3 regions of the Kitasatospora sp. NPDC088783 genome follow, and region 1 is predicted to be linked to each of the others. Evidence: riboswitches for the same ligand, from Rfam matches in the RefSeq annotation. Region 1 holds a riboswitch; each other region holds the start of a gene.
The links. Region 1 has a riboswitch for cyclic di-AMP ahead of ACIP60_RS06930 (transglycosylase family protein). Riboswitches for the same ligand answer to the same signal wherever they lie in the genome.
Positions count from the first base shown of each region.

Region 2: it holds a riboswitch for cyclic di-AMP, as region 1 does, so the genes downstream of both, ACIP60_RS10750 (transglycosylase family protein) here and ACIP60_RS06930 (transglycosylase family protein) in region 1, are expected to answer to the same signal.
Region 3: it holds a riboswitch for cyclic di-AMP, as region 1 does, so the genes downstream of both, ACIP60_RS33295 (M23 family metallopeptidase) here and ACIP60_RS06930 (transglycosylase family protein) in region 1, are expected to answer to the same signal.

Region 1 is NZ_JBIVKJ010000002.1:566,849-570,111, forward strand. Features, by position in the region: gene ACIP60_RS06930 (transglycosylase family protein) at 1-1,186, opposite strand, end outside; cyclic di-AMP (ydaO/yuaA leader) riboswitch at 1,190-1,357, opposite strand; gene ACIP60_RS06935 (MFS transporter) at 1,844-3,229, shown strand.
Region 2 is NZ_JBIVKJ010000003.1:496,997-500,259, forward strand. Features, by position in the region: gene eno (phosphopyruvate hydratase) at 1-1,016, opposite strand, end outside; gene ACIP60_RS10750 (transglycosylase family protein) at 1,343-2,035, opposite strand; cyclic di-AMP (ydaO/yuaA leader) riboswitch at 2,039-2,237, opposite strand; gene ACIP60_RS10755 (cytochrome P450) at 2,470-3,263, opposite strand, start outside.
Region 3 is NZ_JBIVKJ010000019.1:23,378-26,640, reverse strand. Features, by position in the region: gene ACIP60_RS33310 (TetR-like C-terminal domain-containing protein) at 1-30, opposite strand, end outside; gene ACIP60_RS33305 (alpha/beta fold hydrolase) at 30-908, opposite strand; gene ACIP60_RS33300 (YiaA/YiaB family inner membrane protein) at 1,094-1,384, opposite strand; cyclic di-AMP (ydaO/yuaA leader) riboswitch at 1,626-1,775, shown strand; gene ACIP60_RS33295 (M23 family metallopeptidase) at 1,786-2,592, shown strand; gene ACIP60_RS33290 (hypothetical protein) at 2,645-3,263, opposite strand, start outside.

The sequences.
Region 1 (3,263 bases):
CCGGGTTCTCGCCGATCAGCTGCTGGTTCGACTTGTAGAGCTCGGACCAGCCGCCGCCCACGGCGTTGCTGCGGGCGATCGAGGCCAGCGTGTCGCCGGGGCCTACGGTGTACGGCTGCGCGGACGGGGCCGGGGACGCTGCCGGAGCCGGGGCCGCCGGGGTGGTCGGGGCCGCCGGGGTGGTGGACGCGTCCGTGGGTGCGGCCGTGCCGCTGCCCGCGCCCGGGGCGGTGGTGGTGCCGCCGCCGGGCGACGCGTCCGGGGTGCTGCCGGTGCCGGTGCCGGTGCCGGTGGACGGGCCGGGCGACGGGGTGACCGGGAGGGTGGGCAGCAGGCCGCCCCCGTTCCCGTTGTTGGTGCCGGTGCTGCCGTCGGTGGGCGTGTTCGGGCTGGGCGAGGCGGTCGGGTCGGTGGGGTCGCCGGGAGCGGCCGGGTCGGTGGGGGGGACCGGCGGGACGGTCGGGGTGGCCGAGGCGTCCGGGGCGTTCGGGGTGGGGACGGTCGGGTCCGGGGTGGTCGTGGTCGGCGCGCTCGGGTGCGGCTGGGGGTGCGTCAGCTGCATGTAGCGCTCGTACAGGCTCTGGTGGCTGGTCCAGAACCAGGCGCCGTTCTTCTCGTACCAGTACACGTGCGAGACCGGGTCGTAGCCGGGCAGGCCGGAGAACACCGGCGTGCTCTTCCCGTCCGGGACGGTGCTGCCGTCCGGGGCGGAGTTGACCGCCGCGACGCCGCGTGCGCCGCGCAGCGAACCCGTCTCGTCCGCCGAGTCGTTGTCGTCGACCACGCCCGGCGCGCTGGCGGTGTTCAGGCCCGCGTCGTCCGCACACGCCGACCAGGGCGAGGGGCCCTCGGTGGCCAGGATGCGTTCGGCGACGGCGATCTGCTGGCTGCGGGTGGCCCCGTTCGGCAGCGCCGAGTACTGGGTGCCGCCGTAGTCGTTCCAGCGCTGGGCGGTGATCCCCAGGCCGCCGTAGATGCCGTTGCCCGCGTCGGAACTCCAGTTCCCTCCGCTCTCGCAGTCGGCGACCCGGTCCCAGACCGCGCTGGGGGCGGCGTGTGCGCCGGTGACGGCGAGCAGCGGCAGGGCGATGCCGACACCGGCCACGCCGGCCGCCGCGATCGCCCGCTCGGCCGCCTTCTCCGCCGGACCCTGCCGACGGTGGCGTCCCGAACCCGTGAAGAGCATGCGAGATCCTCTCCGCACGCCTACGGGGTGAGCTGTCGGGTTCGGGCCGGGAGGGAGGCCCGGCCGTCGCGCCCCGGTCACCCGGTGCGGACGGCTTCACCCCTAGCCGTGGGGGACGGCAACAATCGTGGTTCCCCCGTCCCTGCCCAAGGGTCTTGGTGGTCGACCCGCAGCGCGGTGGACAGGGCTCGGCGTTGTCGCGTGCGGGGGCCCGGCGGTGCGAGCCGGGGCGAGCCTATTCACTCGAACGTGGCAATCACAAGCGCGTCGCGCTCGGATCACGCCCTCGTCACGTCGGGTCCTGCGTGGTGTGTGGACGACCTGTTGACGGGAGATCGGGCGGGAGGACGAGGGGAGGGTCGGCGGATCGGTGGGAGAAGTCTGGCCGATCGGTGGGATTGGGGTGGGAGGGAGCGGGGAAGGCCGGTGCTCCGCCGGGGTGGTGTCGGCGGCTCTCGCCCGCCAACTGCCTTTGAGGGTAGCCGAGTTGGGTGTAAACGGGGCATTCGGCGCGTTGCGGATAAATGATGCGACAGGGGGTCGGCGGGCTTCCTACGATCGCCCTGCTCGCTGTTCCGGTGGGCGCGTCGCCGGGTCCGTCGAGTTCGTCGGGTCCGACAGGTCCGTCAGGTCCGTCGAGTCCGTTGGGGAGGTTCCGTGGGCGCCCTGATTCCTGAAGTGCTCCGCACCGAGCGCCAGTTCGCCAGGCTGTTCGTCGGCCAGTCGCTGTCGACCCTGGGAGACCGGGTGTCGTTCGTGGCGCTGCCCTTCGCCGTGCTGTCGATCGGCGGCTCGGCCGTCGACGTGGGGCTGGTGACGGCCGCCGGGCTGCTCCCGCTGCTGGTGTTCGCCCTGGTCGGGGGCGTCTGGGCGGATCGGATACCGAGACGGCGGATCATGCTGGCCTCCGACCTGCTGCGGTGCGCCGTCCAGGCGGCCGTCGCGGTGCTGCTGCTCACCGGCACCGCCCGGGTCGGGCTGCTGGCGCTGCTGATGGCGCTGTTCGGGGTCGCGGACGCCTTCTTCCTCCCCGCCTCCACCGGGTTGCTGCCCCTGCTGGTCCCCGCCGATCGGCTGCGCGAGGCGAACGCGCTGAGCGGGTTCGTCCAGTCGACGGGCCTGGTGGTCGGCCCGGCGCTGGCCGGTCTGCTGATCGCGGCGGTCGGCCCGGGGGGTGCGCTGGCGATGGACGCCGCGAGTTTCGCGGTCAGTGCCGCGGTGCTGGCCCGGCTGGGCGCGGTCGACGGTGCGGTCGCGGCGGGCGGCGTCGACGGCGGGGCCGAGCGGGGCGAGCGGCCCGGGTTCCTGGCCGAGCTGCGGATCGGCTGGCAGCAGGTGCGCAGCCGGACGTGGGTGTGGTCGAGCATGCTCGCCATGGCGGTCTACCACGTCGTGGTGCTGCCCTCGGTGTTCGTGCTCGGGCCGGTGCTGGCGAAGCGCGAGTGGGGCGGCGCCAACGCCTGGACGGTGGTGGTGATCGCCTTCGGCCTCGGCTCGATCGTGGGGGACGTGTGCTCCTACCGGTGGAAACCGGCCCGCCCGATGGCCGTCGCGGCGGTGGCGATGGCGGTCGCCTCCTGCCAGGCCGCGATCATCGGCTCCGGTGCGCCGGTCTGGGTGATCGCCGCCCTGAAGGCGGTCACGGGCGTGGGCGTGTCCCTGTTCTTCGTGCTCTGGGAGACCTCGCTCCAGGTGCACATACCGGAGCGGGTGCTCTCCCGGGTCAGCTCCTACGACCACCTGATCGCCGTCGCCCTGATGCCGCTCGGGCTGGTGCTGGCCGGTCCGCTCTCCGAGAGCCTCGGCGTGCGTCCCACGCTGTTCGGGATGACCGCCCTCGCCGTCCCGGTCGCGTTCGTCCTGCTCGCGCTCCCCGCGGTCCGTCACCTGCCGGCGAGCCGGCCTCCCGAGCCGGAGCCCGAGCCGGCGGCCGGACTTGGACCTGAGCCGGAGCCCGCGCCCGGGGTCCGGACGGCGGCGGGGACGGTGGCGGGAGCCGCCGGGCGCCGGGAGCCCGTTCCGGAAGCGGAGGCGGCGCTGTGAGCGTGACCCACGGCTGACCACCGGCCCACCACAG
Region 2 (3,263 bases), on a different contig from region 1:
ATCTGGTTGACCTTGACCAGCAGGGCGTTGGCGGTGCCGGTCTCGATGCCCTTGCGCAGGCGCTCCGGGTTGGTGACGAACAGGTCGTCGCCGACCAGCTGGACCTTGTCGCCCAGCGCGTCGGTGATGGCCTTCCAGCCGTCCCAGTCCGACTCGTCCAGCGGGTCCTCGATGGAGACCAGCGGGTAGTCGGCGACCAGCTCGGCGTAGTACGAGATCAGGTCGGCGGAGGAGAGCGCCTTGCCCTCGAACTGGTAGGCGCCGTCCTTGTGGAACTCGGAGGCGGCGACGTCCAGGGCGAGCGCGACGTCCTTGCCCGGGGTGTAGCCGGCCTTCTTGATGGCCTCGGTGATGAGGTCGAGGGCCTCGCGGTTGGAGTCCAGGTTCGGGGCGAAGCCGCCCTCGTCGCCCAGGCCGGTGGAGAGCCCGCGCTCCTTCAGCACGCCCTTGAGGGTGTGGTAGACCTCGACGCCCCAGCGGACGGCCTCGGAGAAGGACTCCGCGCCGATCGGGGCGATCATGAACTCCTGGATGTCGACGTTGGAGTCCGCGTGCGAGCCGCCGTTGAGGATGTTCATCATCGGGACGGGCAGCACGTGGGCGTTCGGGCCGCCCAGGTAGCGGAACAGCGGCAGGTCGCTGGCCTCGGAGGCGGCGTGCGCCACGGCGAGCGAGACGCCGAGGATCGCGTTGGCGCCGAGCGAGGACTTGTCCGGGGTGGCGTCCAGGTCGAGCATGGCCTGGTCGATCAGGCGCTGCTCGGTGGCGTCGTAGCCGACCAGCTCGGGGCCGATCTGCTCGATCACGGCGAGGACGGCCTTCTCGACGCCCTTGCCGAAGTAGCGGTTCTTGTCGCCGTCGCGGAGCTCCAGCGCCTCGAAGGCACCGGTGGAGGCACCCGACGGGACGGCCGCGCGACCGGTGCTGCCGTCGTCGAGACCGACCTCGACCTCGACCGTGGGGTTGCCGCGGGAGTCGAGGATCTCACGGGCTACGACGACATCAATGGACGGCACGAGGCATCTCCTAGCGGAAGCGGATGTGTGGTCGTTACGACCAGAGCCTAGCCGCACAGCGCGCCGCGGCCACGCCCGGCCGGGCCCCGTCTCACGGTGTGGCCCGGCTACTCACCGGTAGTTCACCTGTTTGACGGCCGGTCCGCCGCTCCCGGTGGCGCGAACTGCTCGGCGCGCGCCGGGAGCGGACGGGGCGTCAGGGGACGCGGCCCTCGTCAGGGCGGCGGCGGGACCTCGTCAGGTCCGCGGGCCTCGCGTCCCGGATGCCGGACCGGATGCCGGGCCGGGTGCCGGGCCGGGTGCCGGGCCCGGTGCGGGCCCCGGCGTCAGAGGGCGAGTACCTGTCCGGGCAGGATCAGGTCGGGGTCGGCGCCGATCAGCTGCCGGTTCGCCTGGTAGATCCACTCCCAGCCGCCGGCCACGTGCTGCGCGGCGGCGATGGCGGAGAGCGTGTCGCCGCCCTGGACGGTGTAGCCGCCGGCGGCGCCCTGCGGGGCCGGCTGGGGGGCCTGGGGCGCGTCCTGGGGGTCGGCGGCGGTCTCGGCCGGCCGCTTGGACGGCGAGTCCTGCGGCCGCCGGGGCGCGGTGGGGCGCTCCTCGGAGCGCGAGGCGGTGTCGGCGGACACCTCGGCGGGCGCGCCGCCCTTGACCAGCCCGGCCCGCTTGGAGCAGACCGGCCAGGCGCCGGGGCCCTGGGAGGCGAGCACCCGCTCGGCCACCGCGATCTGCTGGGAGCGGCTGGCCTGGTCGGCGCGGGCCGCGTACTGGCCGCCGCCGTAGGCGCGCCAGGTGGAGGAGGTGAACTGCAGGCCGCCGAAGAACCCGTTCCCGGTGTTGATGCCCCAGTTCCCGCCGCTCTCGCACTGGGCCACGCGGTCCCAGGTGTCGACGGGTGCCGCGACCGCTCCGGTGGCGGCCAACAGGGGAAGTGCCAGGCCGACCGAGGCCACGCCGGCGGCGGCGATGACCTTCTCGGCCTTGGTACTACGGGGGTGACGAACAGTGTGGGTGAACAGCACGGGACATCCTCTCCGCACGCCTGCGAGGTGAGCTGTCGGGTTCGGACCGGGAGGCTGGCCCGGCCGCCGGACGGTCCGGGCGCGCTTGCGCCCGTTGCTCGGCGGCTTCACCCCAAGCCGTTGGGACTACGGCGTTCACACTGGTTCCCCCACTCCTGTCCGGTACCTGGTCGGTGGCCCGAGGACGCGGCGGACAGGACTCGGCGTGCCGCGATCGGGGCCCGCAGCTGCGGGCATGTCGGAGAGTAAGCAAAGCTGACGAGCAATCACAAGCTCATATCACCATGATCACGCCGAAATCACGGAAATTCCCACTTCGTCAACGAACGATCCAGGTATGTCCGGATTCGTCCCGGACGGGAGTGCGACGCGCGCCCCCGCCCCGGCGCGTCGTCGGCCCAGCACGGCGGCGTGTCGCGGGTGCTGAAACGGCGTCAGCGGGGCGTGAAGGAGACCGGGAGGTCGCGCAGACCGCGCATGATCAGCCCGCCCCGCCAGCGCAGCTCGGCCGGATCGGCGGCCAGCCGGACGTCCGGGAGCCTGGTCAGCAGGCTGCCGATCGCGCGCTGCCCCTCAAGCCGGGCCAGCGGGGCGCCGATGCAGTAGTGGATGCCGTGACCGAAACCCAGGTGCGGATTGTCCTGCCGGGCCAGGTCGAGGGTGTTCTCGGCGGCGAACCGGGCCGGGTCGCGGTCCGCCGCGGCCAGCACCACCAGCACCGGGTCGCCGACCGGGACGTCCACCCCGCCGATGGTCAGCGGCGCGGTGGCGAAGCGCCAGGTCGCCAGCTCCACCGGGCCGTCGTAGCGCAGGAGTTCCTCGATCCCGGTCGCCAGCAGGCCGGACTCGCCGCGGGCCAGCGAGTCCTGCAGCAGGGTGCGCTGTCCCGGGTCGCGCAGCAGCGCGTGCATCCCGTTGCCGATGAGGTTGATGGTGGTCTCGAAACCGGCGAACAGCAGGATGAAGGCCATCGCCGCGGCCTCGTTCTCGGTCAGGTGCTCGCCGTGGTCACCGGCCCGGATCAGGCCGGAGATCAGGTCGTCGCCGAGGTCGGCCCGCTTGCGGTGGATCAGGTCGGCCAGGTAGCCGCGGATCTGCTTGACCGCGCGGCCCACCCCTCCCCTCTTGCCGCCGGTGTGCCGGATCATCATGCCGGCCCAGTCGCGCAGGTCGTCCTGGTCCTCCTCGGGGACGCCGAGCAGGTCGCAGATCGCGTAGATGGGGAGCG
Region 3 (3,263 bases), on a different contig from region 1:
GGCGGCGGTGGAGAGTCCGGCGCGGGGCATCAGCGGGCGGTCCCGTTCTCGTCGGACGGGCCTGCCTGCCCGGCCTGCCCGGCCGGCCCGCCCAGTCCGGCCAGGAAGGGCAGCAGGGCGTCGGCGACGGCCTGCGGGTGACTGGCCATCGGGTAGTGGCCGGCGCCGCCGATCATCACTGTGCGGCCGCGCAGCGCGGCGGCCTGCCGGTCGGCGACCAGCCCGGGCCGCGGGAAGTCCGGGTCCTTGTCGCCCATCAGCACCAGTGCGGGCACGTCGACCGCCGCGCACCAGCCGACCGGCGCGGAGTCGCCCCTCAGGTAGCCGCGCAGCGCGGCCTTGCGGGCGGGCTCGCGGAGCATCGCGGCCAGCCCGGCCCGGTAGGCGTCGAAGTCGGCGGGCCGCTCGCCCGGGTAGTAGAACTTCTGCATCGCGCTCCACAGCCCGGGGAACGCGGTGACCAGCGGGGCGGCCAGGCCGAACAGCGCCTTCTGGAAGCCGTTCAGCGGCAGGTTCTCGACGAACGCGTCGATCAGCACCACGCCGCCGGTGCGCCCGGGGGCGAGCGCGGCGGCCCGGACCACGCTGGCGCCGGTGTACGAGCTGCCGACCAGGACGGCGCCGCGCAGGTCCAGGTGGTCCAGCAGGGCCGCCAGGTCCTCGGCGATCGCGGCCGGGCTGTGGTCGGTGAAGCCGGTCGAGGACTCGCCCATGCCGCGCAGGTCCATGCTGACCACCCGGTGCCCGGCGGCGCCCAGCAGCGGGGCGAGGTGGCGGTAGACGGCCCGCTTGTCGAGCATGCCGGGCAGCAGGACGACCGGGACGCCGGGGCCGGGGGCGTCGTCGTAGGCGATCCGGCCGCCGGTGACGTCGAGGTACCGGGTGGTGGTGCCGAGGGTGCTGTTCATCGCGGGCCTCCTGGCGGGCGTCCGGCGCTCCGGGCGCTCAGGGCCCGGCTCCTGCCGATAGCCATAAAGCTAAGGCTAATAGCCTTAGCCGTCAACTCCCGGCCACCGGCCCGCCCCTGCCGCCCGCCCCTGCCGCCCGCGCCGCCCGCCCGCCGGGCGCTCGGATCCCGCCAGGCCCCGTCCGGTCAGATCCCGTCGACCTTGAACGGGTCGTGCTCGGCGAGCAGCTTCTCCAGCCGGGCCTGGTCGACCCGGCTGGTGAGCGCGCCCTCGTCCTGGCGGTCGCGGATCACCTTGGCCAGCGTGAACGCGGAGGTGATCTCGTAGAGCAGGCCGACGCCGAGGAAGGCGCGCATCCAGGCGCTGACCGGGAGGTAGGCGATCCCGAGGACGAGGGCGGCCGTGGCGAACGCGAAGGAGGCGACGGCCTGCAGGTAGTAGGCGGAGGTGGTGCGGTGCGGCACGGATGCGGTCATGGGGCCAGGGTCCCGCCGGGGGCCGCGGGGGGTCGTGAGTACGGATACTCAACCGCGCCGTCACGGTCCGTCATGTCCGGAACCGGGCCCCTTGGCGAACCGTCACAAATCGCCCATAGGGCGTCAGGAAAGTTTCACTGCACCTCGGTAGGCGCTTGGAATCATGGGGTCCATAGGATTAACGTTTGATAACGCAGCGCGGTCGGCAACGCCGTAACCATGCGGCACCGTGCGCCACGCCTAATCCATCGGGCCCACCCCCGCGGTCGGGCCCGGGAGCCGGGGAACCACGTTCCACCGGGGTGAATCGGGACGGCCCTGGGCCCGACCGTAGGAGACCTTCCACCTCCGAACCCGTCAGCTAACCCGGTCGGCGGCAGGGAAGGAAGGAGCGCGCCCCCGTGGCGTCGACCTACACCGAGAGCACCGGCACCCAGCTGCTCGACCACCCGGTCGAGACCGAACCCGTCCGGCCCCGGCTGCCCCGCCAGGCCCGCGTCGGCGCACCGCTGCTGGGCGTCACCGCGATGACCGCCGCCCTCGGCGCCACCGGCCTCGCCGCCGCCCCCGCCCAGGCCGCCGCACCGGCCCCGGCCCCCGTCGCCGCCGCCGACGAAGCCTCCGAGGGACTGCTCGCCGCGGACCCGGGCCTCGCCCTGGCCGCCCGCATCCTCCAGCAGGCCGACGGGCAGCGCACCGCCACCGAGGAGTCCGCCCGGGTCGCCGCCGCGCAGGAGGCGGAGGCCAAGCACGCCGACCGCCGGGCCGAGACCGCGGCCGCGCCCGAGACCGCGGCCACCGAGGCCACCGCGGCCGAGGCCGTCCTGCCGGTCGCCGGCTACCGGCTGGCCGACCCGTCCGCCCAGCCCGGTGCGCACTGGGCCCACCTGCACACCGGCCTGGACTTCGCCGCCCGCACCGGCACCCCCGTCACCGCCGTCACCGCCGGCACCGTCACCTCGGCGGGCTGGTCCGGCACCTACGGCTACCGGGTCATCCAGACCCTCCCCGACGGCACCGAGCTCTGGTACTGCCACCTCTCCCGGATCGCCGCCCCCGCCGGCCGGGTCGCCCCCGGCACCGTCCTCGGGGCCGTCGGCGCCACCGGCAACGCCACCACCCCCCACCTGCACCTCGAAGTCCGCCCGGGCGGCGCGGCCCCCGTCGACCCCCTCCCCTGGCTGCACCACCTCGGCCTCCGGCCCTAGGCCCCGCCCGGGGCGGTGCGCGGCCCTCTCGCGCCCGGCCGCCCCGGCCCGCTCAGTACTCCTCGGGGGCCAGCTCCGGGAACTCCTCCAGCAGCAGCCGCGGCAGCCCCGGGACGGTCCACTCGCCGCACAGGTCGATCGCGGCCTGCGCCACCGCCTCCTCGAACTCCTCGAACGCGCCGGTGAGTTCGGCGGGCATCGGCAGTCCGCGGGCGTTCAGCTCGGCGAGGTTGCGGTAGCTGCGCCGCATCAGGCCCTGCTCCAGCAGCCGCCGGGCCCCGTCGGTGGAGACGCCGATCAGCAGCGGCCGTCCCGGCTGGTCCCAGTGGCCGTCCCCGTCCAGGCCGGGCACCCGGTCGAAGGCGGCGAAGCGCTCCTCCTCCGGGAGTTCGCGGAACGCCGCCAGCCAGGCCCGGACCGCACCGAGGTCCGCGGTCGGCACCCCGTCCGCGCGCAGCAGCAGGGCGTACAGCCGGGGCCAGGTCACCAGGTCGGAGCGGCGCAGCAGGGAGAGCAGCACCTCGCCCTGCCAGTCGGCCTCCGCGCGGAGCTTCTCCGCGCGCTTGGCGTTCAGCCGCCGGGCCGCCCGCTGCCACTCGATCAGCAGCCGCACCGCCGCCGGGTACGCCGCCGGGTCGCCGTCCGGCTGCACGTACAGGTGGAGCTGCTCG